2 regions of the Rhabdothermincola sediminis genome follow, and region 2 is predicted to be linked to the other one. Evidence: riboswitches for the same ligand, from Rfam matches in the RefSeq annotation. Region 2 holds a riboswitch; the other holds the start of a gene.

Region 1 (11,049 bases), on a different contig from region 2:
ATCGGCATGGCGCGGATCATCGGCGCGCAGGCCCAGCTCCGACGCGACCGTGGCTCGCAGGGACGGCACCGATCCCTGCGGGAGTCGGGTGGCGGCGAGCACCATGTCGACCAGCGCGTCGCCGCACGGGGGCTCACCGAACACGTGCAGCCCGCCACGGATCTGGGCGTCCTTCAGCGTGCACAGGTACCCGTCGAGCTCCACGAGCAGGTCGTCGAAGGCCTCTGCACCGGGCAGCTCCTCGATCCCGAGGTCGCGGTCGAGACTGGCCTCGGTGATCGTGGCCCAGATGCGCTCCCGCAGCGCCGGCAGCTTGGAGGGGTCCAGGACCTGGAGTTGGCTGTGTTCGTCGAGCAGCTGCTCGAGGCGGGCGAGCTCGCCGTAGGTCTCGGCCCGGGTCAGCGGGGGCGAGAGGTGGTCGATGATCACTGCGTGGGCCCGACGCTTCGCCTGGCTGCCCTCACCCGGGTCGTTGACCAGGAACGGGTAGAAGAGCGGCAACTCGCCGATGGCGATGTCGGGGAAGCACGCCGCGCTCAGGGCCAGCGCCTTGCCGGGGAGCCACTCGAGGGTGCCGTGCTTGCCGACGTGCACCACCGCGTCCGCGCCCCACACCGCGTCCAGCCACCGGTAGAAGCCGAGGTAGTGGTGGGTCGGCGGCAGGTTCGGCGCGTGGTAGATGGCGACCGGGTCGTCGCCGTAGCCGCGCGGGGGTTGCACGGCGACGAGCACGTTGCCGAGCTCGAGTCCGCTGAAGACCAGGGCGTCCTGGTGCACCCGGTGGGTGCCGGGCGCCGGTCCCCAGTGTTGTTCGACCTCCCGCCGGGACTGCGGTGGGAGGGTCTCGAACCACGACCGGTACGCGCTCGTGTCGAGCCGGCCGACCCCCCCGCCCGGGTCGGTCACTCCCACGGTGCCGGTGTCGTCGACGAAGCCGGCCTCCAGCTCGGCCATCAGGGCATCCCCGTCCTCCGGCATCTCGCCGACCCGGTAGCCGGCGGTGGCGAGCGCGTCGAGGATCCGCATCACCGAACGGGGGGTGTCCAGGCCGACGGCGTTGGCGAGGCGGCCGTGGCGGGTCGGGTAGGCGGAGAGCACCAGGGCGATCCGGCGCTGGCCGGCTGGGGTGCGGCGGAGGCGTACGAGGCGGGCCGCGATCCCGGCCAGACGCTCGAGCCGGTCGGGGATGCAGCGGTAGGCGCGAACCTCGGTGCCGAGGTCGTCGCCGTCGTCGACGACCTCGTTGAACGCGAACACCGGTCCGATCACCCGCCCGTCCATCTCCGGGATGGCCACGCCGGCCGCGGCGTCGTAGGGGCCCAGGCCGTTCGGGTCGACCGCCCACTGCTGGGACGACTGACCCGCAGAGGCCGCATGGAGCACCGGGACGTCGAGCGAGGCGATCGCCTCGACGTCCCAGGGCTCGCCCTCGGCACCCCCCGGCGCTCCCACCGTGCCCGCCCCCGAGTTGGCGCCACCGGCGGCGAGCACCGTGGTGACCAGCAGCTCGACCTGCTCGCCACGCAGCAGCTCCACCACCGGCGCACCCGCCTCGCCGCGCAACGAGTAGCACCACACCACGACCACACCGACCCCACGGGCTTCGAGCGCATCCGCCAGCTCGTCGACGAACCCGGTGTTCCCCGCCACCAGGTGCGCCCGGTAGAACACCACTCCCACCCGAGGTCGGCCGTCGTCGAACCCGGCGCTGCGCCGCCAGACGCCGTAGGTCGGAATGTCCTCGGGGGGCTCCACGGGCAGGTCCTCACCGAGCACCGCGCTGGCGATGAAGCTCATGAACCGACCGAGGTTCGCCGGACCTCCCTGCACGAGGTACCGGAACCCCTCTCGGTGCACACTGGCCGGCACCGTGGAGCGGGCGGCGAGGGGCGCGTCGGGCACTGCCTCGCCTCCGAAGGCCAGCAACGGCACACCCCGGGCCCGACACCAGGCGTCGATGGTGTTGAAGCCGTCCTCCCACAGTCGGCGGCCGCCGAGGAGCCGCACCACCACGCAACGGGCACCGTCCAGATCGCGTTCGGGGTCGAACCGCCAGGTCTGGCGGGCCCGCACCGGCGGACACCCCGCCGGCAGGCCCTCCACGGCGATCCGCAACGCGAGGACCTCGGTGTCGACGTTGGTCACGTAGAGGATCACCCCCGGCTCGCTCATCGCGCCGAGTCTCCAGCCATCGCGCTGCCGCGCTCGACCAAGCGTTCGACGGCGGTGAGATCGAGGTGACGTTCGAGGGCGGCCACCAGGGTGTCGAGCTGGGCATCGCGGGAAGTCGCCAAGGCGACCCCGTCACTCACCCACCGCTTCCCGCGACGGGCAGCCGTGCGCTCGAGGAACGCCCGCCGGAACGGGTCGGCATCGAACAGGCCGTGCACCGTGGTGCCGAACACGCCGTCGACACGCACACCGTCGACGTGCTCGACGCCGTCGGCGTCGAGCACCACGAACGGGTCGCCGCCCTCGGGGCTCACCCGGCCGTGGTGGATCTGGTACCCCTCGATGCGCGACGCGTCCCCGGCGTACCCCTCCACCCGACCCCGGCACCTGCGGGTGACCTTGTCGGGATGGAAACGGGTCTGCACCGGCAGCAGACCGAGACCCTGCACCTCGCCGGCTCGGGATTCGACACCGCCGGCGTCCTCGATGCGGTGGCCGAGCATCTGGTAACCGGCACAGATCCCGAGCACCGTGGCGTCGACACGTCGGATCGCGTCCACGAGGCCCCGCCGGTGCAGCCAGCCGAGGTCCTCCACCGTGGCCTTCGACCCGGGCAGGATCACCAGATCCGGATCTCCCATCCCGGCTGCGTCGTGGACCCAGCGCAGCCGGACACCGGCCTCCAGGCGCAGGGCGTCCAGGTCGGTGGCGTTCGCCACCCGGGGCAGGCGCACCGCGGCCACGTCGAGCTCGTCGGCGAGCGCAGGGCGGGGCACCGGGAGTGGGCGCTCCAGCGCCATGGAGTCCTCACCGTCGACCCAGGCGGCCTCCAGCCAGGGCAGCACCCCGATGGTGGGGATCCCGGTGCGGCCCTGGAGCTGCGCACACCCGTCGGCCAACAGTGCGGGGTCGCCCCGGAGCTTGTTGATCACGAATCCCCGCACGAGTGCCCGCCACGGTGCTGGAAGCCACTCCACGGTGCCGAGCAGCGACGCGAACACCCCACCGGGGTTGATGTCACCCACGATGATGGCCGGCACCCCGACCGCGTCGGCCAGCCGCAGGTTCACGATGTCGTGGTCGAAGAGGTTGATCTCCGCCGGGCTGCCCGCCCCCTCGCACAGCACGACCTCGAACCGCTCGGCCAGGCTGCGGTGGGCCTCCAGAACCACCTCGAACAGCTCGGGCTTGCGCCGGTGGTACTCGGCAGCCGACAGCACCGCCCACGGGCGACCCATCACCACCACCTGGCAGCTCGCCTCGCCGGTGGGCTTGAGCAGCACCGGGTTCATCGCCACCACCGGATCGGTACCGGCCGCGTACGCCTGATGGGCCTGCGCCCGGCCGATCTCACCTCCGTCGACGGTCACCGCCGAGCTGAGCGACATGTTCTGCGCCTTGAACGGCGCGACGGTCACGCCTCGGCGAGCGAGCCACCGGCACAACCCCGCCACCAGCGTGCTCTTGCCGGCATCGGAGCTGGTCCCACACACCATCAGACCCCCCGCGCTCGTGGCCATCAGCCGCTTCCCACGGGCTGATCGCGAAGCCGGGCGCGGCTCAGGAAACCTGCCAGCGCGTCGATGTCGGGCGGGCAGGCGGTCGGTCGCAAGGTCTCCGGAAGGCTCTGCCAGATCCGAACCACCGCTGGCGGACGCAGACGGGCGGCGTCGAGTAGCGCCGGGTCGCCGAGCAGCTCCGGGCCACCGAAGCCCCCGATCGTGCCGTCGACCATCACCGCCACGGCGTCCGCCCAGCGGTGCGCGAGGTCGACGTCGTGGGTCGACAGCAGGATGGTCGTGCCCCGATCGTGGAGCCGGGCGAGCACGTCGAGCACCTCGTCGACCGCCACGGGGTCGAGGCCAGCCGTCGGCTCATCGAGCAACAGCACCGACGGCTCGATCACCGCCACCGCGGCGATGGCCACCCGATGGCGTTCCCCGTTCGACAGCAGGTGGATCGGCCGGTCTCGCAGATGGGTGAGTGACAGCTGCTCGAGGATCCGCTCGACCGCCACGAGGGCCTCGCGCTCGCTGGCCCCGAGGTTGAGCGGACCGAACGCCACCTCCTGGAGGACGGTGCCGGCCAAGAGCATGTCGTCGGGATGCTGCACCACGAGGCCGACGGATCGGCGCCAGCGGCGCAACGACCGGCGGTCGTAGGCCTGAGGCACGCCACCGAGGTGGACCGTCCCACGGGCGGGCGACAAGATGCCGTCGAGGTGCAGCAGCAGGGTGGTCTTGCCGGAGCCGTTGGCCCCGAGCAGCGCCAGCCGGCATCCGGCCGGGACCTGCAGGTCGCAGCCGCGCAGGGCGTCTGATGGCGCGTTGCGGTAGCGGAACCACAGGCCCCGGGCTTCCAGCGCGAGCGGGCTGGTGTCCGACCTGCTCACCGCCACTTGCTCCCGGCGAAGAGGGAGACCACCACGATCGCGCTCAGCGCGGCCGAGCTGGCGGTCAGGAACGCGAGCGACCGCCGGCGATGCTCGCTGATCAGGTGGACCGTGCCGTCGAAAACCCGAGCGGTCAAGCCGGTGGAGAGCCGTTCGGCCTGGCCGATCGACCCCACGAACGCTGCGGCGGCCAGTGCACCGAGAGAGCGCACGGACCGGCGAACCCCCAGGTAGCCACCCCGGCTCTCCTGAGCGAGCCGCTGCCAGCGCACCCGCTCCAAGCCGACCGCCACCATCCGGTACATGAGCATCGCCAGCTCGCACGCGGTCGCGGGAACCCGCCATCGCCGTGCCAGCGCCAGCAGCTCAGGGAGCGACACCGTGCAGGCCAGCAGCACCAAGGCCGCCCCAGCGGCGATCGCCCGGCCGGCGAGCGCCAGGCCGGTGCGGGGATCGGCGACCCCGAGCACCGGCGGCCAGCCGGGCTGGATCGACACCGTGGCCACCGCGGCCCCCGCGGCCACGAAGCCCGCCGGGACCCGCAGGATGCGGACAACCTCCGCCGAGGGAAGTCCGGCGAGCCGACAGGAGACGACCACGGAGACGCTCACCAGCGGTGCAGCCGGCCACACGGGAAGCGTGACCGCCGCCGCCAGGAGCCCACCGCTCCACCACAGCCGCTCACCGAGGTGGCGAGTGGTCCAACGGTTGGTATGGGCGAGCGTGTCGATGGTCGAGATGGCGCTCACGGGGTCTCGGACGGCGCCAGCTCGTCGGCGCCGTCTCCGAGCCGCTTGTGTCGTGCTCCCACGACGTAGCCCAGCACCGCTGCCCCCACCGCGGCCTGCAGGGCGAACAGGAACCCCTCGATCTCCCCGGAGGGCGGGGACCACCAGCTCTCGAACCACGGCTCGTAGTCGGAGTCGATCGCCGTCACCTCGTCGGCGGCTCGCGAGTCGGCGCCCGCCCACTCGGCCCCCCGGCGGGCCACCAACGGTGCCACCAACAGCACCACCACCGCAGCCAGCACGGCGATCGAGCCTCGCAGGGAGCGTCGTGGAGCCTCCCGGTGACCCACCCACCCGGGGAGCGCGACCGTGCTCCGGGATGCGAGCCAGCCGAGCGCCAGCGAGGTGACCAATCCCTCGATCACCGACAACGGGAGCTGGGTGATGGCGAAGATTCCGAGGAACTTGGTGACCGAGCCCGCCACGCCCGACGCAGGATCCGGGTGGGCCAACGCGAGCTGCACCGCGGTGACGACGTAGGTGGTGAGGCTGCTGACCCCGGCTGCGACACCGCCCGCGGTCGACCAACGCAAGCCGGTGGCGAGGCCCGCCCGGAGCACCCACCACGCCACCAGCGGACCCACCACCGCCATAGAGAAGATGTTCGCCCCGAGCGTCGTGATCCCACCGTGGGCGAGCAGGAGCGCCTGGAACAGCAGGACCATCGATCCCAACGCCATCATCGGCCAGGGACCTACCAGCGCAGTGCCCAGGCCCACGCCCGTCGGATGGGAGCAACTCCCGGTGACCGAGGGGATCTTCATCGCCGACAGGACGAAACAGAACGCCCCGGAAGCCGCCACCGGGAGCTTCTGATCCGGTCGCCGGGTGATGGCGCGCCCCAGGGATCGGAACCCGAGGATGACGAACGGGGCAGCGGCGAGGGTCCAGACCGCCACCCACAGCGGGGGCAGGAACCCCTCCGCGATGTGCATCGCGAAGATCATGTGACGTCTCCTAGCGTCTCGTTCGGTTCACGGACGCAGGTGTCCTGGCTCCCGGATCACCGCTCCCTCTCGGCCTTCCAACCCCGAACGGTCGTGGCCTGTCGGTGAGAGGTCGCTCCCCGGTCACAGTTGCTGGACAGCCCCGGATTCACACCGGTGTTCCCTGCGGCCAGCGAGGACTCTAGGCGCGTGCGTGGCGCACTGCCATCCGTCGACGGACCGCCAGCACGTCGAGGTCTCCTACGATCGAGCTCGATGACCCGGGTGCTCGTGCTGGCGGGGACCACCGAGGCCACCCGGCTCGCCCATCTCCTCGTGGATGACGGGCTCGAGGTGATCAGCTCCTTCGCCGGCATGACCACCGATCCGCTCAGCCGACCGGGCCGGGTGCGAACCGGAGGGTTCGGCGGCGTCGACGGCCTCCGCCGCTACCTCGGCGAAGAAGCCATCGACCTGCTCATCGACGCCACCCACCCCTTCGCCGCCCGCATGCCCCACCACGCGGCCGCCGCAGCCGGCTCGATCGGGGTGCCACTGGTCCGCATCCTGCGCCCACCGTGGACCCCGCAGCCCGGCGACCGGTGGGTGACCGTCGCCACCCTGCCGCACGCCGCGGTCACGGTCGACGAGCTCGATGCCCGGGTGGTGTTGCTGACCGTCGGCAGGCGGGAGCTCCACCACTTCACCCGTGCTCGCCGGGCCCGGTTCGTGGTCCGCTCGATCCATCCTCCCGATCAGCTCCCGCCCCGCACCACCCTCATCCTCGATCGAGGGCCTTTCGAGCTGCCCGCGGAGCGGGACCTGATTCTGCGGCACGGTGTGGATGCCCTGGTGGCCAAGAACGCGGGGGGCACCGCCACCCGGGCGAAGCTGGACGCGGCCCGGGAGCTCGGGCTTCCGGTGATCATGATCGAGCGCCCGGCCCAGCCGTCCGTGCCGCACGTGCAGACGGTCGAAGCCGCCCGGCGATGGGTGCAGGCCATCCTGAGCCGAGGGTGAGGCCACGGGTCACAGCTCGTCCAGCGTCGCAGTCCCGACCAGCGCCTCCCGTGCAGCGCGCAACAGCGGTACCGCCAAGATCGCCCCCCCACCTTCGCCGGTGCGGACACCTAGCTCGAACAGGGGGCGCAACCCCAGCAGCTCCAATCCCACGGCAGCAGCCGGTTCGGGTGAGCGGTGGGATGCCACCATCGCGTCGCGCACACCAGGCACCAGACGCTCGGCCACGACCGCAGCGGCGACGGTGACAACCCCGTCGAGCACCACGGGTACCCCGATCGACGCTGCACCCATCACGAAGCCGGCGATCGCCGCCACTTCCAGACCGCCGAGCCGGCTCAATGCCTCCAGCGGCCCGGCGTCGACCGGCACGGCCGCCACAGCGTCGGCCACCACCCGGCGTTTCCGCTCCAGCGCATCGTCGGGGATCCCGGCCCCCCGACCGGTGAGCGCCATGGGGTCCTCACCGCTCGACCAGGCCAACATCGCCGCCGCAACCGTGGTGTTGCCGATCCCCACCTCGCCGACGCACAAGGTGCGGGCCCCACCCGCCACCAGCCGTTCCGCGGTCCGGATTCCCACGGTGAGGGCAGCCTCCACCTCCTCCGGCTCCAACGTCATACCCGAACGGATGTCTCTCGTGCCCGAGCGCACCCGCTGATCGACCACCCCGGGTGGGGTCGACCCGGTGGCCAAGCCGACGTCGATGACCTCGACCGAGACGCCCGCCGATCGGGCCAGCGTCGACCCAAGTCCCCGGCCACTCGCCAGCAGCCCGGCCACCTGTCGGCTGATGGTCCAGGGCCACGGGGTCACCACATCGGGCTCGGCCACCCCGTGATCGGCGACGAACACCGCGCACACGGCCGGGTCCACCGGCGGCAACGGTTGGCGGAGGAGGCCCGCCGACCGGCAGAGGGTCTCCTCCAGGACACCGAGCGAGCCCGGGGGCTTGGCCAGTCGATCGAAGCGGTCCTGGCAAGCAGCAGCACAACCCGGATCGGGCCCTCGCAGTGGTGGGGCGACCCAGCCCGCCCGCGAGGCGAGTGCGCTGCGAGCGGCGCGCTCGACGGTCCAGGCCAGGTCGACTCCGACGAAGGCGAACGTGGCGCCGGCCGCGTCGGCGGCCCGCTCGTCGTCCACCGTGTCACCGATGTACAGCGCCCGACCGGGTGAGACCCCGAGTTGATCCAGAGCGACTCGCAACGGTGCCGGGTCCGGCTTGTGCACCCCCAGCGGCGCGGTGGCCACCACGGTCTCGAACAGCTCCCCGATGCCTACCGAGCGCAGGTGCGCCCGGACCTGCTCGGCGTCCATCACCGCGGTGTTGGTGACCACCCCGAGCCGGACCGACCCATCCAGCACCTGGAGGGCCTCGACCACACCCGGCCGCAGCACTGGGACCAGCTCCGCCAGCGGGGTCGCCGCCGGCGCCTGCTCGACCAACGTCCCACCCACGTCGAAGAGCACCGCATCGACGCGCTCGGCGAGCGCCTCGACCCATTGCTGCCCAGCTCGACCACTCAGGACGCCATCCACCACAGGACCTCCCATCCGGCGTTGACCATCACCACCACCGCCAGCAAGGCGGCGGTCTCCCCGACCTGCTCCGCCGCACCGAGAACGTCACCGTTCACCCCACCCAGCCGGCGCTGACCCCAACGAAGGATGCCGAACGCCCCTGACACCGCTGCAGCCAGCGCCACCAGCCCGACCGGGCCGGCCAGCGCTACCGCGATCACCACTCCCCACGCTGCGGCCGCGACAAGGTCGGAACCCCGCCGGCCCCGGAGTACGGCTGCTCCCAGTCCGCGGTCGAGCGGCCGTGCACCCGGCGTGGCCCAGACGAGCCCGGCGCGGGCCGCGCTGTGGGCCAACACCAGCGCGCCAGCCCCGGCCGGCGGGGCCAGGCCCGCCAGCAGCGCCCACTGCCCGAGCAGCTGGAGCACCACCGCGACCACCCCGTAAGTGCCATGCCGCGGGTCGTCGAGCAGGGTCCGGCGCTGCTCGACGTCGCGACCGCCGATGAGGGCATCGCAGCTGTCGGCGAGCCCGTCGAGGTGGAAAGCACCGGTCGTGAGCGCCGTCGCAGCCAGCGCCGCCACTGCGGCCACCGCTGGGCTGGCCACCACCCCCACGACGAGCCAGACCGCGGCGCCAACCCCACCGACCAGCGCACCCACGAGTGGGAACCAGCCCAGCACGCCGCCGGTCGCCACGGCACCGGACCGGACGGGAAGGCGAGTCAGCAGCCCGATCGCGGCCCGCAGGTCGCTGCACGCTCCTGCTCGGGGCGACGCATCGGTCACGGCAGTCGACGGATCACATCGAGGGACTGCAGTTCGATCCCCCGGCCCGCGCACACCAACACCACCCGATCGGCCCCGGCCGCCAGCGTCGCGTTGACCCGACCCAGGACATCCCGGTAGCGCCGACCGAGGTCGGTCTCAGGAACGAGCCCGAGGCCGACCTCGTTGGTGACCACGATGCTCGGCCCGCTCCGCCGGGCCAAGACCTCTGCGAGGTGGCGGGCCTTCGCCTCCAGCTGCGCCTCCGTCACCCCGTGGTGGAACAGGTTCCCGACCCACACCGTCAGGCAGTCGAGCAGGACGCAACCGTCATCGGGAACCGACACGATCGCCGACGCGGGATCGAGTGGTTCTTCGATCGTGGCCCAGCCGGCCGGTCGGGCCGCTCGATGAGCGGCGATCCGTGCCGCCATCTCCTCGTCGATGGGCTGCGCGGTCACCACCACGGTGATGGGCCGCTCGCTGCACGCCGCCAGCCGCTCGGCGTACGCGCTCTTGCCTGCTCGAGCCCCCCCGGTCAGCAACCACCGTCCTGCCACGGCCGGTGCTTCAGCGGACACGGCCTCACCCGCGACCGTGTCGCCGGCGGGGGAAGGCCTTGGTTCGGGCTCGGCGGTGGGATCCTCGTACCGACGGGAGGTGTAGACGAAGGCTCGCTCCCGACGGTCGACCCGGCGAGTCGTGGCGGAGCCGACGATCACCACGGTCGACATGTCGACCGGCTCCGGATCGACGTCGCCCAGTGTCGTGACCACGACCTGTTCCCCGCTGCGGCCGATCCGCCGGCCGAGCACGACCGGCGTCGCTGGTGGCCGGTGGTGTCGCAGGACCTCGAGGGCCCGGGTGAACTGCCAGGGTCGGTGCCGGCTCTTGGGGTTGTAGAGCGCCAGCACGAACCCTGCCGCGGCGGCGGCCTCGAGGCGGGACTCGATCACCGCCCACGGCTTCAACACGTCCGACAGCGACAGGACCGCGAAATCATGACCGAGCGGGGCCCCCACTCGGGCGGCGAGGGCCTGGGCGGCGCTGATACCCGGTTCGATGGTCACCTCCACCCCCGGCCAGCCGTCCGGGTGGGCGTCGAGCTGCTCGCACACCGCGGCGGCCATGCCGAACACCCCCGGATCCCCCGAGGACGCCACCACGACGTCCCCGCCCCTGGCCGCCAGGTCGAGCGCGAGCCGAGCCCGCTCGACCTCTACCCGGTTCCCGGATCCGTGGCGACGGGCGGTGAGTGCCCTGCCGAACATGTCGGCGAGCAAAGCGAGGTACGGCTCGTAGCCGACGATGTCGGTGGCCTCGAGCACTCGACGGCGCACCGCCGGCGTGCACCAGTCCGCCGAACCCGGCCCGATACCGACGACGCTCACCCGGCCGGGCCGCCGGGCCCCAGGCCGGGCGCTCACCGTCCCAGCCCGGCCAGCCGAGGGCCGGGCACGAGC
Region 2 (11,049 bases):
AGTCCATGGAGGGCTATTCGACCCCAACTTGACCGATCGGTCAAGTAGTCCCGGCCCGGTCACGCCAACTGGCGGGCGATGGTGGCGTGGTCGAAGTAGTTCCGGAAGCAGGTGAGCGTGTCGCCGTCGAACAGGAAGAACGCGGCCGCCCGGAAGCGAAAGCCCTTGCCGGTGGGTTCGAAACCCTCGATCCGGCCGCGATGCGTGCCGGTGATCCAGGCCTCCGCGATGACCGCGTCGTCGGCGTGGTAGAGGGCGATCAGCTCGGCCCCGTAGTCGGGGAACGCGTTGCGGCGCTCCATCAGGTACCGGGTGCAGACCTCCAGGCCGTCGTAGACCCGGTTGTTGCCGATCAGCTCGTAGCGGGGGTGGGGGAACACGTCCGGGAGGCGGTCGAGATCCCCCGTCCGCTCGATCTCGAGCAGGGCCTCGATGATGGCCTCCCGTCGCCGGCGAAGCTGCGGGTCGGGCACGGTCAGTCGAGGAGATCGGGCTGCTCGCGTACGATCACGTCGTAGAGCGGCTGGAAGCTGAGCCAACCGGCCACGTGGCTGCCGACCTGGCGTGAGGTGAGCTCGGCCATCTCGGGCTCGATCGGTACCAGCGGGCCGGCCGCCTGCGCCAGGAGCTGGGCCTGGCAGCTGCGCTCCATCGTGATGAACCACCACACGGCTTCGTCCACCGACTGCCCGACCGTGAGCAGCCCGTGGTTGCGGAGGATGACGGCCTTGTGATCGCCCAGCGCGTGGGCGATGCGCTTGCCCTCCTCGAGGTCGAGGACCACGCCCGTGTAGTCGTCGAACAGCGCGTGGTCGCCGTGGAAGGCGCACACGTCCTGGGTGATGGGCTGGAGGAGCTGGCCGAGGGCGGAGAACGCCTTGCCGTGCACGGAGTGGGCGTGCGCGGCAGCCATCACGTCCGGCCGGGCGGCGTGCACCTGGGAGTGGATCGCGAACGCGGCCTTGTTGATGTCCCAGTCACCTTCGACGATCTCGCCCTCGGCGTTGCACAGGATCAGGTCGCTCACCCGGATGTGCTGGAAGGGCATGGCGAACGGGTTGACCCAGAAGTGATCGGTGAGCTCGGGATCGCGGGCGGTGATGTGGCCGGCGACGCCTTCGCTGAAGCCGAACTTGCCGAACAGACGGAAACCTGCCGCCAGCCGTTGCTTGATGTGCAGCCGCTGCGCCTCGACCGAGTCGAAGCTCGGCATGGCGTAGGGGATGGACTTGCCCACGTGGTGCCTCCTGCGGTCCCTGCAATCGCGAAGCGACGCGCCCCCGACGGCACCGAGTCTACGACGGCACCGATCGCTCGGCCCGATCGGTGCGCGGCGGCCCGGAGGCGGCCGGCGGTTGACGCCGAGACCCGGATCGTGGTTTGGTGCCCGGCGACAACCGAGACCACATCGGAGTCGGGGAAGCCGGTCGAAGTCCGGCGCTGACCCGCAACCGTAGGTCGAGCGGAGGCTCCGCTCGGCGAGCCGGAATGCCGGCTCCGTTGTGAGGCTCTCACCGAAGCACCGTCGTGGATTTGCGGGGCTGAGCCTGAGACAGCACTCAGCGCCCCTGCCCGATTTCGAGCAGGGGCGTTGCGCGTGAGGTTCCCGGCCGCGACGAGCTGGCACCGCCGAGGCGGGGCCAGAGGAAGGAGGAACCCACGTGAGATGGAGCAGCACAGGGATGCGGCGGCTGGCGACGGCACTGGTCGCGCTCGCCGTGGTCACCGCGGGGCTCGCACCCGCCGGGGCCACACCGCCGTCGAACGATCCGGCGACCGCGGCCGGATACGGCGCCCGCTGGCTCGCCGGGCAGGTCTCCGCGGCGGGTGCCTTGCCGGACTTCAACGGCGATCCTGCGGTGGGCCCGACCGTCGGGGGCGCGCTGGCCCTCGCCGCGGCGGGGGTCGAGGGTGAGACGTTCGGGCGGATGCTCGCCTTCATCGAGTCCGACGCGGAGTCCTACGTCAACCCGTCCGGCAACGACAGTCCGGGCGCGATCGGCTACCTCTTGCTGCTCAGCGCCGCGGCGGGGGAGGACCCCAGCTCGTTCGGCGGCATCGACCTGATCAGCCGACTCGGTGCGACGTTGGGCACCTTCGCACCGGGCCTGTACGGCGCGGACGACCCCACCTTCGACGGCACGGTGCGCCAGGCGCTGGCCCTGCTCGGCCTGGCGGCCCATGGCGTCACCCCACCACCGGAGGCCGTGGACTGGTTGGTCGACCAGCAGTGCGGGGCCGGCTCGCCGGCCGGCACGGTGGGTGCCTGGCAGGCCTACCGGGCCGACACCAGCCAGCCCTGTGACGCGCCGAACCCGGTCACCTTCGCCGGACCCGACAGCAACTCCACCGCCTTCGCGCTGCAGGCGCTGGCGGCCTTGGGGGTCGACCCGTCCGAGGACGGGCTCGGCCTGCTCGCGTCCTGGCAGCAGCCTGACGGGGGCTTCGAGTTCCTGCCGGGTCTGGGTGTCGATCCGAACTCGACCGCGCTGGTGATCCAGGCGATCGTCGCCGGTGGGGAGGACCCCGCCGCTGGGCGGTGGGTGCAGCCGGGTGGCTCCGCGATGACGTCGTTGCTGTCCTGGCAGCTCGGCTGCGACCGCCCCGAGGCCGAGTGGGGCGGCTTCGCCAGCCCGTTCAGTGACGGTGCGCCTGATCTGCTGGCGACCACCCAGGCCGTTTGGGGGGCCTCTGGCCAGGCGTTCCCGCTGGAGCTGCGCGGGGCCTTCGCCCCGGCGCCCGATCCCTGCGGGGTGCCGCCAGTCCCTGATCCACCGGCCCCGACCACGACCGCCGGGACGGGGAGTCCGAGCGTGCCGGTGGCCGCGCCCCGGTACACGGGATAGCCGCCCATCGACCAGCCGGGGTGGTCCGCCACCGCAGCCACCCCCTGCCCTAGATTTAGTCACATGACGAAAGTCGAGCGGAAGGCGGCAGCGGCGGCGGCGCTCCGGTGCCGGTGGTGCGGACGACCGGTGGCCAGATCCGGCCGTGGGCGGCCCCGGCTGTACTGCCGGCAGGGCTGCCGCCAACAGGCGTACCTGGCTCGCAAGCTCGCCAGCGCCCACGGGCTGGGTGTCGGCGACGTGATCGTCGACCGGGACAGCCTCGAGGAGATCCAGAGCCTGCTGTACTGCCTGCAGGCCGCGATCGAGGACGTCGATCGGGATCTCGCGGCATCGGATCGCTGCGCCGACGTGCGGGACGCACTCCGCTGGCTCCTCGACAACGCCCGGCCCCTGGCCGGGGTGTGGATCGAGCCCCGGACCGCCGACCCCTCATCTCTGACTTGACGTAACGAGGATTATCGGCGGCTCGTGACACCCTGCCGGAACCGCAAGGTGCCGGAGGGGCGGGGTCTGGCACCGGCGACGAGCGAGGGCTGGTGGCCCCCGAACGGTTCGTGCACGGCGGTCAGGTCGGAGGCTCGCCGGCCACCGAGAGCTCGCCGGCGAGGTGGCCGGTGTCGTTGAAGCGGCGCAGCACCCAGCGGTCGCCCACGGCCACCAGGTGGCTGATCGAGCCGTTGTCGCTGCCCGCGAAGGCGAACGGGCGGCTGCCGGTGGCCGAAGCCAGCGCGCAACCGATCACGCCGCCGTGGGCCACGACCACCACCCGACCGTCCGGGTGGGCGCGGGCGATGCGATCGAGCGCGGGCATCACGCGGGCCCGGAGCTGGTCGTTGGTCTCCGCACCGGGAATGAGACCCCACTCCTCGGCGTCCATGGCGGCGACGAATCGGGGATCACGCCTGGCTGCCATGAACCGGAGCATGCCTCCCTCCCACTCGCCGAGGTAGACCTCGCGCAGGTCGGGCTCCACCAGCGGCCTGACCCCGAGACGCTCGGCGAGGGGCTGCGCGGTCTCGACCGTTCGGCGCAGCGTGGTCACGTAGATCGCGTCGACCCGCTCGCCCGCGAGCCGCATGCCGAGCTGCTCGGCCTGCCAGCGGCCCTCTGGAGACAGCGGCGGGTCGCCGTGGCCTCCCACGAGTGGGAAAGGCTGGCCCTCACGGGCGGGTGCCGACTCGCCGTGGCGGACCAGCAGCACCTCGGTCGACCCGGGCGGCGGACGGAAGCGGAACTGACGGTGTTCGACCGGTCGGGTCTGGCGCGTGATCACGGGCTGGGCAGGCTAGGCCATTCGCCCGGCCGCGCGGCGGGCCGGTACCGTGTCAGGCCTATGCCACGCCGCATCGAGGTCGAGCTCACCAGCTCCCGCGACGACGGGACCTGGACCTGGCGCGCGGCTGGCGCGAAGCAGCCGAAGGGCGAGCTGGACGGCTCCCTGCTGTACCCCGGCGCCAAGGTGGGCGACGTGGTGCGCGCCGACGCCGAGTTCTATGTCGACGGCATCACCGTCACGGCCGTGCTGCCGCCCAAGGAGAAGAGCCGCAAGGAGCCCGAACGCATCGAGCTCATCGGTCCCCCCCGCCGTGACGAGGCGCTCGTGACCACCCGGCTGGCCCGCAAGGGACCTCGGAGCGAGCGCGAGCGCGGTCCCCGGCCGGGTCGCGACCACGAGCGTGGTGCCGAGCGGCGGGAACGCCGGCCCCGCCCCGAGCGGCCCGCCCCCGAGCCCCGGCCGAAGGCCCCCAGGCTGCGACCCAAGCGCGCCCATCGTCAGGCCGTGCTGGCGTCGCTGCCCGACGAGCACAAGCCCATCGCCGAGCAGGTGTTGCGCGGTGGCATCCCCGCCGTGCGCCAAGCGGTCGACAAGCAGAACGAGCTCAACCGGGCCGAAGGGAAGCCGGAGATCAACGCCGAGCCCCTGGTGGCGATCGCGGAGTCGTTGCTCCCCCGGTTGCGGGCCGCTGAATGGCGCGACCGGGCCGAAGCCGCGCTCGCCGCGGCAGGAGAGGTCGACCTCCGAGACCTGCGCTCGGTGGTCGTCGCTGCGGAGCAGGCGGCCCGCGACGACGAGGCCCGCGCGCTCGCCGAGCAGCTCCGAGCGGCGCTGAGCGAGCGGGTCGAGGCCGAGCAGGCCGCGTGGCTCGCGGAGCTCGACGAACTCCTCCGCGACGGGCGCGTCGTGCGGGCGCTGCGTCTCAGCTCCCGCCCACCCAAGGCCGGGGCCCTCCTGCCGCCGGATCTCGCCGAGCGGCTCGCGTACGCCGCGTCGGGCGCCTTGACGGCGGAGACCGGCCAGGACCGCTTCGCCACGATCCTCGACGCCCTGGCGTACGCGCCGGTGCGTACGCAGGTCACGGCGCAGAGCCTGCCTGCCAAGCCCAGCGAGGAGTTGCTCGGCGCGGTCAACCGGCTGGCCGGGCGCCTCCCCCAGATCGCGGCCCAGTTCGGGGTCGAGCCCTCCACCGTCCCGCCGCGAGCGAAGCCCGCCCGCCCGCCGGCCCCACCGCCGGGCGAGCACCCCAGGCCCTGACCCAGCGCCGCTCAGCAACCAGCAGCGAAGATCGGCACCTCGGCCGGGCTGGCGAGTACCACGTCACCAGCCTCGGGCACCGCTCGGGGGTTCCAACCCGCCAGCCCGAACGGCACGCCGAGCTCGCGGGCCAGGGCCCGGTCGTGCGAGGTGTCGCCGACGAACACGACATCTCCGGCCGTGACCCCCAGGGCGACCAGGACCGGGGTGAGGCGCTTCGGGCCGTCGAACGCATCGGCGAAGAGCGCGACATCCGGCGACCACCCCAGGCGGCGCAGCTCCGCTCGCCCGGGTCGAGGGTGCTTGTTCGAACACACGGCCCAGCGGTCGAGCGAGACCAGCATCTCCTCCACCCCGGGGAACGGCGCCGCGGCAGCGACGTCGTAGCGCTCGAGGTACGCCTCGACCGCGATCCCCAGCCGCGCACACTCGTCGGCCAGGACGTGGCCGAACGTGACCTCCCCCGCCGGCACACCGAGCGCAAGAAACGGCGCCATGAGGGCGGCGTCGGAGTCGAGGAGCGTGCCGTCCAGGTCGAAGATGGGGACCCGGCTCACCGGAAGGTCACGTCTCGCGCGGCGCCAGCACGGAGGAGCGGCTCGCCCTACCCCGGTACTCGCCGCTGCCGAACTCCTCGTCCCACTGTGCCCCGCAGGAGCGGCACACGCACGTGTCGAGCCGGAGTGAGCCGAGGTACAGCCGCTCAACCTCGTAGTCGCCGCAGAACGGGCACCGTAGGCGCCCGCTGGATCCGTCGTCGTCGTCCATGGGTCTGCCGACAGGCTAGCCAACCGTGCCCGCCGGAGGTCGGAACCCCGGCGCAAGCGACCGGCCGGCAGTGGCCGAGGTGGCCTCGTGGGCGACCTGCCCCTCACCGGTTCGAACCGCTCGGCCGCCACCGCCTAGGGTGCTCGCCCATGGTGGACTACGAGGTGCGTGGACGGGTCGGGGTGTTGACGATCAATCGGCCCGACAAGAAGAACGCGGTCAACGGCGACGTCGCCCGGGGCATGGAAGCGGCGATCGACCGACTCGAAGAGGATCCTGAGGTGTGGGTGGGCGTGCTGCAGGGTTCGGGCAGCGTGTTCTGCGCCGGTGCGGATCTGAAGGCGATCAACGAGGGCCGGGCCGGGGAGCTGCAGACCGAGCGAGGAGGCTTCGCCGGCATCGTCGCCCGGGCGCGTACCAAGCCGATCATCGCTGCGGTCGATGGTCCCGCCCTGGCCGGCGGGACCGAGATCGTCCTGGCCTGTGACCTCGTCGTGGCGTCGACCGCGGCGAGCTTCGGCATCCCGGAGGTGAAGCGCTCGCTGGTGGCGGCCGCAGGCGGGCTGTTCCGGCTCCCCCGCCTCCTCCCCCGCAACATCGCGCTGGAGCTGGGCCTCACCGGTGATCCGATCAGCGCCGAGCGGGCCGCCCACTTCGGTCTGGTGAACGAGCTGTGCGAGCCGGGTGGCGCCCTCGACGCCGCGATGGGGCTCGCGGAGCGGATCACCAAGAACGCTCCGCTCGCCGTGCGGGAGACCCGGCGGCTCATGCTGGAGCTGGCGGGCGCGGACGACGAGACGGCGTTCCGCGAGTCGGGCGCGGCGATGGTCAACCTCGCCAGCACCGAAGACTTCTGGGAGGGGCCGAAGGCGTTCCTCGAAAAGCGCGAGCCCGAGTGGAAGGGTCGCTGACCGGACCCGTCAGGTGAACGCATCGAGCACACCGTGCTCGTGCAGGAACTCCGCCAGACCGTCCACCAGGTTCAGCTCGAGGATCCGTTCCAGCGGGACCCAGGCTGCCTCGGCGGCGTCGTCGCCGGCAACCGGTGCCCGATCGTCGAGAACGGTCACCTCGAAGTCCGCGATGACGAAGTGGTGGTCGTCGTCGATGCGCTCCACCCAGCCGACCAGCGAGCCGCAGACGCACTCGAGGCCGGTCTCCTCGCGGACCTCGCGGACCACCGCCTCGGCCAGCAGCTCGCCTCGCTCGACCCGACCACCCGGCACCGACCATTCCCCCGCAGCGGGGCCGTGCCCCCGGCGCACGAGCAGCACCGAGCCGTCGAGCACCGCCACTGCGCCCACACACAGGACCGGGCCATCCACTCGTTCAACCATCCTCGGGGGCGAGCGAGCGGTGCACGACGATGGCCCGGGCCGTCAGACCGAAGCGCTCGAAGAAGTTCTTCGCCGCCCGGTTTCCCGGCAGGACCATGGCATCCAAGCCCGAGCAACCTCGTTCGGTGGCCCATTCGAGGAGTCGGTCCATGAGGGCCTCCCCCACGCCGACCCCCCGCGCGTCGGGCTCGACGTACACGTCGTCGACCACGCCGAGGAGGCGCCCGTCGCGCAGCCGCTCGGTGTGGGCCACCGCATAGCCGACGGTCGTCCCGTCGATCATCCCCACGAGCACCTCGTGGTCGGCATCGGCCAGCGCGGCAGCCAGCTGGTCGTCCACCGGCTCCGCACGGGCCACCCGGGAGGCCCACAGGTCCCCACCCCGCTGGGGTCGCAGCTCGGCGACCGCCTGCCGCACCAGGGCCGCGATGGTCCCGATGTCGGTGGCGTCCGCCGGCCGGGCCTCCTCCAACCCTCCTCCTAGCCGGACTGCAGCTGGGCGATCTTGTTCAAGATCGTCTGCCGGCCCCGGGTCGCTGACTCGTAGGTGCGGACCGCTTCCAGCTCCTCGGCGGTGAGACCCTCGAGGCGCGGAACGACCTGCGAGGCGGAGAGGCTGTCGTAGTCGGGGATGGCGAGCGTCTCGGCGGGAAACGGTGGCTGCGGCCGGCCAGCCGGAGCTGGGGCACCGGTCGGCCCGGTCGGCTCCCCCGCTGCTCGGCGCTCACCGTTCGGTCCAGCCGGGGCGGCCGGCACGGTGGTGGCGCTGTCCGGTGGTGGCGGCGAGGGCTCCGGCGGGAGCAGGCCGAGGCCGCGGAGCAAGCTCATGGCGGGAGCACCGGCCGGGCCCAGCAGACCCTCCGCCGCCTCACTCCCCTTGCGGATCGCGTACTTGCCGATCACCCGCGCCAGCACGATCTGGTTGCGGCCGCGATCGACGAACCGGGGAAGCAAGGATCGAGCCTCCAGGCCGAAGCCGAGAGGCGCGTAGACGCAGTACTCCAGCGCGGTCTCGACGGGTGATCTGGCGTGCTCGCGGTCGCTCACGGGTTCCGATGATGGCTCAGGGCGGCCACCCCGGCCTACTTGCGAGCCTTCGCGTACTGCCGCTCGAGGACCTCGATGGCCGGGCACACGCTCTCGCCGACGGGGCACTCAAGGTGATCGGGAGGGCCGAACTGGCCCGGGTGGACCAGCAGGAAGCAACCGGTGCAGGTGAACTCGTTCGCCTTCTTGGGTTGGACCCCGTCAACGGACTCGCCCGTGGCCCGCGGCTCTTGCTCTTCGAGGTCCTCGTCCTCGTCTTCGTCCTCGCTGGCGGCGATCCGGTCCTTGAGGATGGTGTCGAGGTCGGCTTCGACATCGTCCGGGTCGAGCTCCTCCTCGTCGTCCTCTTCCTCGTCGCGCTTCTTGCGGGCTCTGGGGGGCTCTTCGACGACGGCGACGTCGGTGTCCTCATCGTCGAGGACGAGCTCTTCCTCTTCGAGCTCCTCGTCCGCGAGGACGCTCTCGTCGAGATCCTCCGCGTCGAGGTCCTCGACGTCCATGGTGTCGTCGAGGTCGTCCAGGTCGCCGTCGATCAGGTCGTCGTCAGCCATGGCTTCCTTCGTCGTCGGGGGCTGATTCTGTCCACACGCGGGGCGGACTATACGTCCTACGAGCGGGAGCTGCGCCCCTCACGAGCAGGTCATTCCCCGCGGCGGGCCCGGGCGGCTCAGGCACGGTTGCGGCGAGCCTCGGCCCGACGCTCCGCGTCCAGTCGCTCCAGTTCCGGCTCCGCTGCGTGGTCGACGAAGGACATGGCCTCCGCGATCGCCCGGTGGCCCGCCTCCTCAGCGAGCAGGCGATGCATCTCCTGGGCCACCAGGCGGTAGGCGGGGTGGCCCTGCGGGGTGGAACGCAACTCGATCAGGTGCATCGCCTCCCGGGCGTTGATCTGCATGGTGAACCGGACGTTGTAGGCGAGCGAGACCGCGTAGGACGCCTCGGCCGGGAACCGCTCCGCCAAGGCGTCGTAGAGGGCGGCACTGCGGGCCATGGCCGCATCGAAGGCGTCGGCCGCTCCGGCGAGGTCGACGGCCTGCGGCCGGGCGTATCCGTGACGGGGGGTGAGCTGTTGCCACTCGATGGTGAGCATCCGGTGACGCTGCAGGTCCCGGAACGCGCCGTAGTCGGCGAGGATCTCGAAGCGGTAGCTCGGCCGCTCGAAGGCCCTGCCCGGCTTGTGGCGACGATTCCCGCGATGACCGGTGTAGGTGCGGATGACCGCCACCCGCTCCTCCACGGACATCTCCCGTACCCGGCGCTCGATCTGCCGTTCCGGCAGGCGGGTGTAGGGCGAGAGCATGGCGGTGACCAGCTTGACCTCGGCATCGGGGTCGTGGTCGACGAGCTGCACCGCGGGCACGTGCTCCGGTGCGACCTCGGCGGGGAAGAGCCGCTGCGCGAGCTCCTCCATCCGGTTCCTGGTGGTCTCCAGGTAGCGGCTCCACGCCACCCCCCGGTCGTCGAGGTCGACACGCTTGAGGAACGACGGGATGACCTTGCGCAGTTCGGTCAGCATGAGATCGGCGTAGTCCCGGGCCTCCGGCAGCGCGTGGGCTCGCATGCGCAGCAGCAACATCTCGTAGGCCTGCCCGGTGCCGTAGATCCCCACGTTCGACAGCGACGCGGCTGGCAGGATGCCGCGCAGGGCATCGAAGGCTTTGGCCCGGACCGCCTGCCGGTAGATGAAGTCGGAGTCGCCGTCCTGCTTGGGGAACTGCTCACGGAAGAAGTCCTGGAGCTGCGGCACCAACTCTGCGTAGGTGTCGAAGAGCCGGTCCATGTCGCCCACGTACCGGGTGCCCAGCGAGGACATCAGGATCTCGGGGGGCCGGTAGAAGCGGTAGCGACCGCCGATGCGAACGTCGTAGGCGATGTAGCGGGTGGACTGCTCGAGGTAGGACATCAGCCGGCCCCACTCGAGCACCTTGGTGAGCAGGTTGGAGGCCTGCTCGCAGGCCAGGTGGACGCCGCCGAGCTGGGCCACCGAGTCGTCGCCGTACTCGAAGAACACCCGGTCGTACAGCTCTTCGGCCCGTCGCAGCCCGACGGTGGCATCGATGCTCGCATCGCCGCTGATGTCGAGCTCGTTGACGAACTCGTCGAGGAAGAGCCGGCGCAAGCTCTTCGGTGAGCGCGAGTAACGGGCGAAGAGCGCCCCCTTCACCACCTCCGGCAGGTTGACCAAGGCGAAGACCGGACCGTCGAGGTTCGTGAAGTACCGCCGGAGGATGTCCGCCTCCTCAGGGGTGAACTCCTCGGCGACGTAGACAGTCACGGTCGGGCAGCGTAGGGCATGGCAGCTGGCCCCCGCGCACCCCCGGGAGCAGCTCAGCGGCCCGGCCCGGAGGCCGGATCGACCCCGCCACCCGCCTCGGCGAAGGCGTCCCGCACCGCCTGGAGGGCCTCGGGGAGCAGCCACAGGTCGGCCACGGTCATGGCCATGGCCTTGGCGGCGTCGAGCACCGCCCGGTCCGCCCCTTCGCTCGCCGTGTACTCCGCGAACTCCGGGGTGTGG

The links. A riboswitch is a leader RNA that binds a small molecule or an ion and turns the genes downstream of it on or off. The one in region 2 is predicted to bind cobalamin.
Region 1: another riboswitch for cobalamin. It lies ahead of HZF19_RS01030 (energy-coupling factor ABC transporter permease); the one in region 2 lies ahead of HZF19_RS09630 (hypothetical protein).

What each region holds. Positions count from the first base shown of each region.
Region 1 is NZ_JACFSZ010000001.1:186,502-197,550, reverse strand. Features, by position in the region: gene HZF19_RS01050 (cobaltochelatase subunit CobN) at 1-2,172, opposite strand, end outside; gene HZF19_RS01045 (cobyric acid synthase) at 2,169-3,692, opposite strand; gene HZF19_RS01040 (energy-coupling factor ABC transporter ATP-binding protein) at 3,692-4,564, opposite strand; gene HZF19_RS01035 (CbiQ family ECF transporter T component) at 4,561-5,313, opposite strand; gene HZF19_RS01030 (energy-coupling factor ABC transporter permease) at 5,310-6,299, opposite strand; cobalamin riboswitch at 6,317-6,507, opposite strand; gene HZF19_RS01025 (cobalt-precorrin-6A reductase) at 6,555-7,298, shown strand; gene HZF19_RS01020 (nicotinate-nucleotide--dimethylbenzimidazole phosphoribosyltransferase) at 7,308-8,837, opposite strand; gene cobS (adenosylcobinamide-GDP ribazoletransferase) at 8,822-9,607, opposite strand; gene cobU (bifunctional adenosylcobinamide kinase/adenosylcobinamide-phosphate guanylyltransferase) at 9,604-10,146, opposite strand; partial or broken gene HZF19_RS17340 (precorrin-2 C(20)-methyltransferase) at 10,234-11,049, opposite strand, start outside.
Region 2 is NZ_JACFSZ010000010.1:50,366-61,414, forward strand. Features, by position in the region: gene HZF19_RS09615 (LLM class flavin-dependent oxidoreductase) at 1-7, opposite strand, end outside; gene HZF19_RS09620 (ester cyclase) at 60-473, opposite strand; gene HZF19_RS09625 (class II aldolase/adducin family protein) at 476-1,213, opposite strand; cobalamin riboswitch at 1,360-1,514, shown strand; gene HZF19_RS09630 (hypothetical protein) at 1,662-2,846, shown strand; gene HZF19_RS09635 (hypothetical protein) at 2,910-3,293, shown strand; gene HZF19_RS09640 (histidine phosphatase family protein) at 3,415-4,119, opposite strand; gene HZF19_RS09645 (hypothetical protein) at 4,183-5,382, shown strand; gene HZF19_RS09650 (HAD family hydrolase) at 5,394-5,939, opposite strand; gene HZF19_RS09655 (hypothetical protein) at 5,947-6,150, opposite strand; gene HZF19_RS09660 (crotonase/enoyl-CoA hydratase family protein) at 6,300-7,061, shown strand; gene HZF19_RS09665 (NUDIX hydrolase) at 7,071-7,475, opposite strand; gene HZF19_RS09670 (GNAT family N-acetyltransferase) at 7,480-7,959, opposite strand; gene HZF19_RS09675 (hypothetical protein) at 7,968-8,534, opposite strand; gene HZF19_RS09680 (DUF4193 family protein) at 8,570-9,085, opposite strand; gene HZF19_RS09685 (FAD-dependent thymidylate synthase) at 9,202-10,809, opposite strand; gene HZF19_RS09690 (M20 family metallopeptidase) at 10,863-11,049, opposite strand, start outside.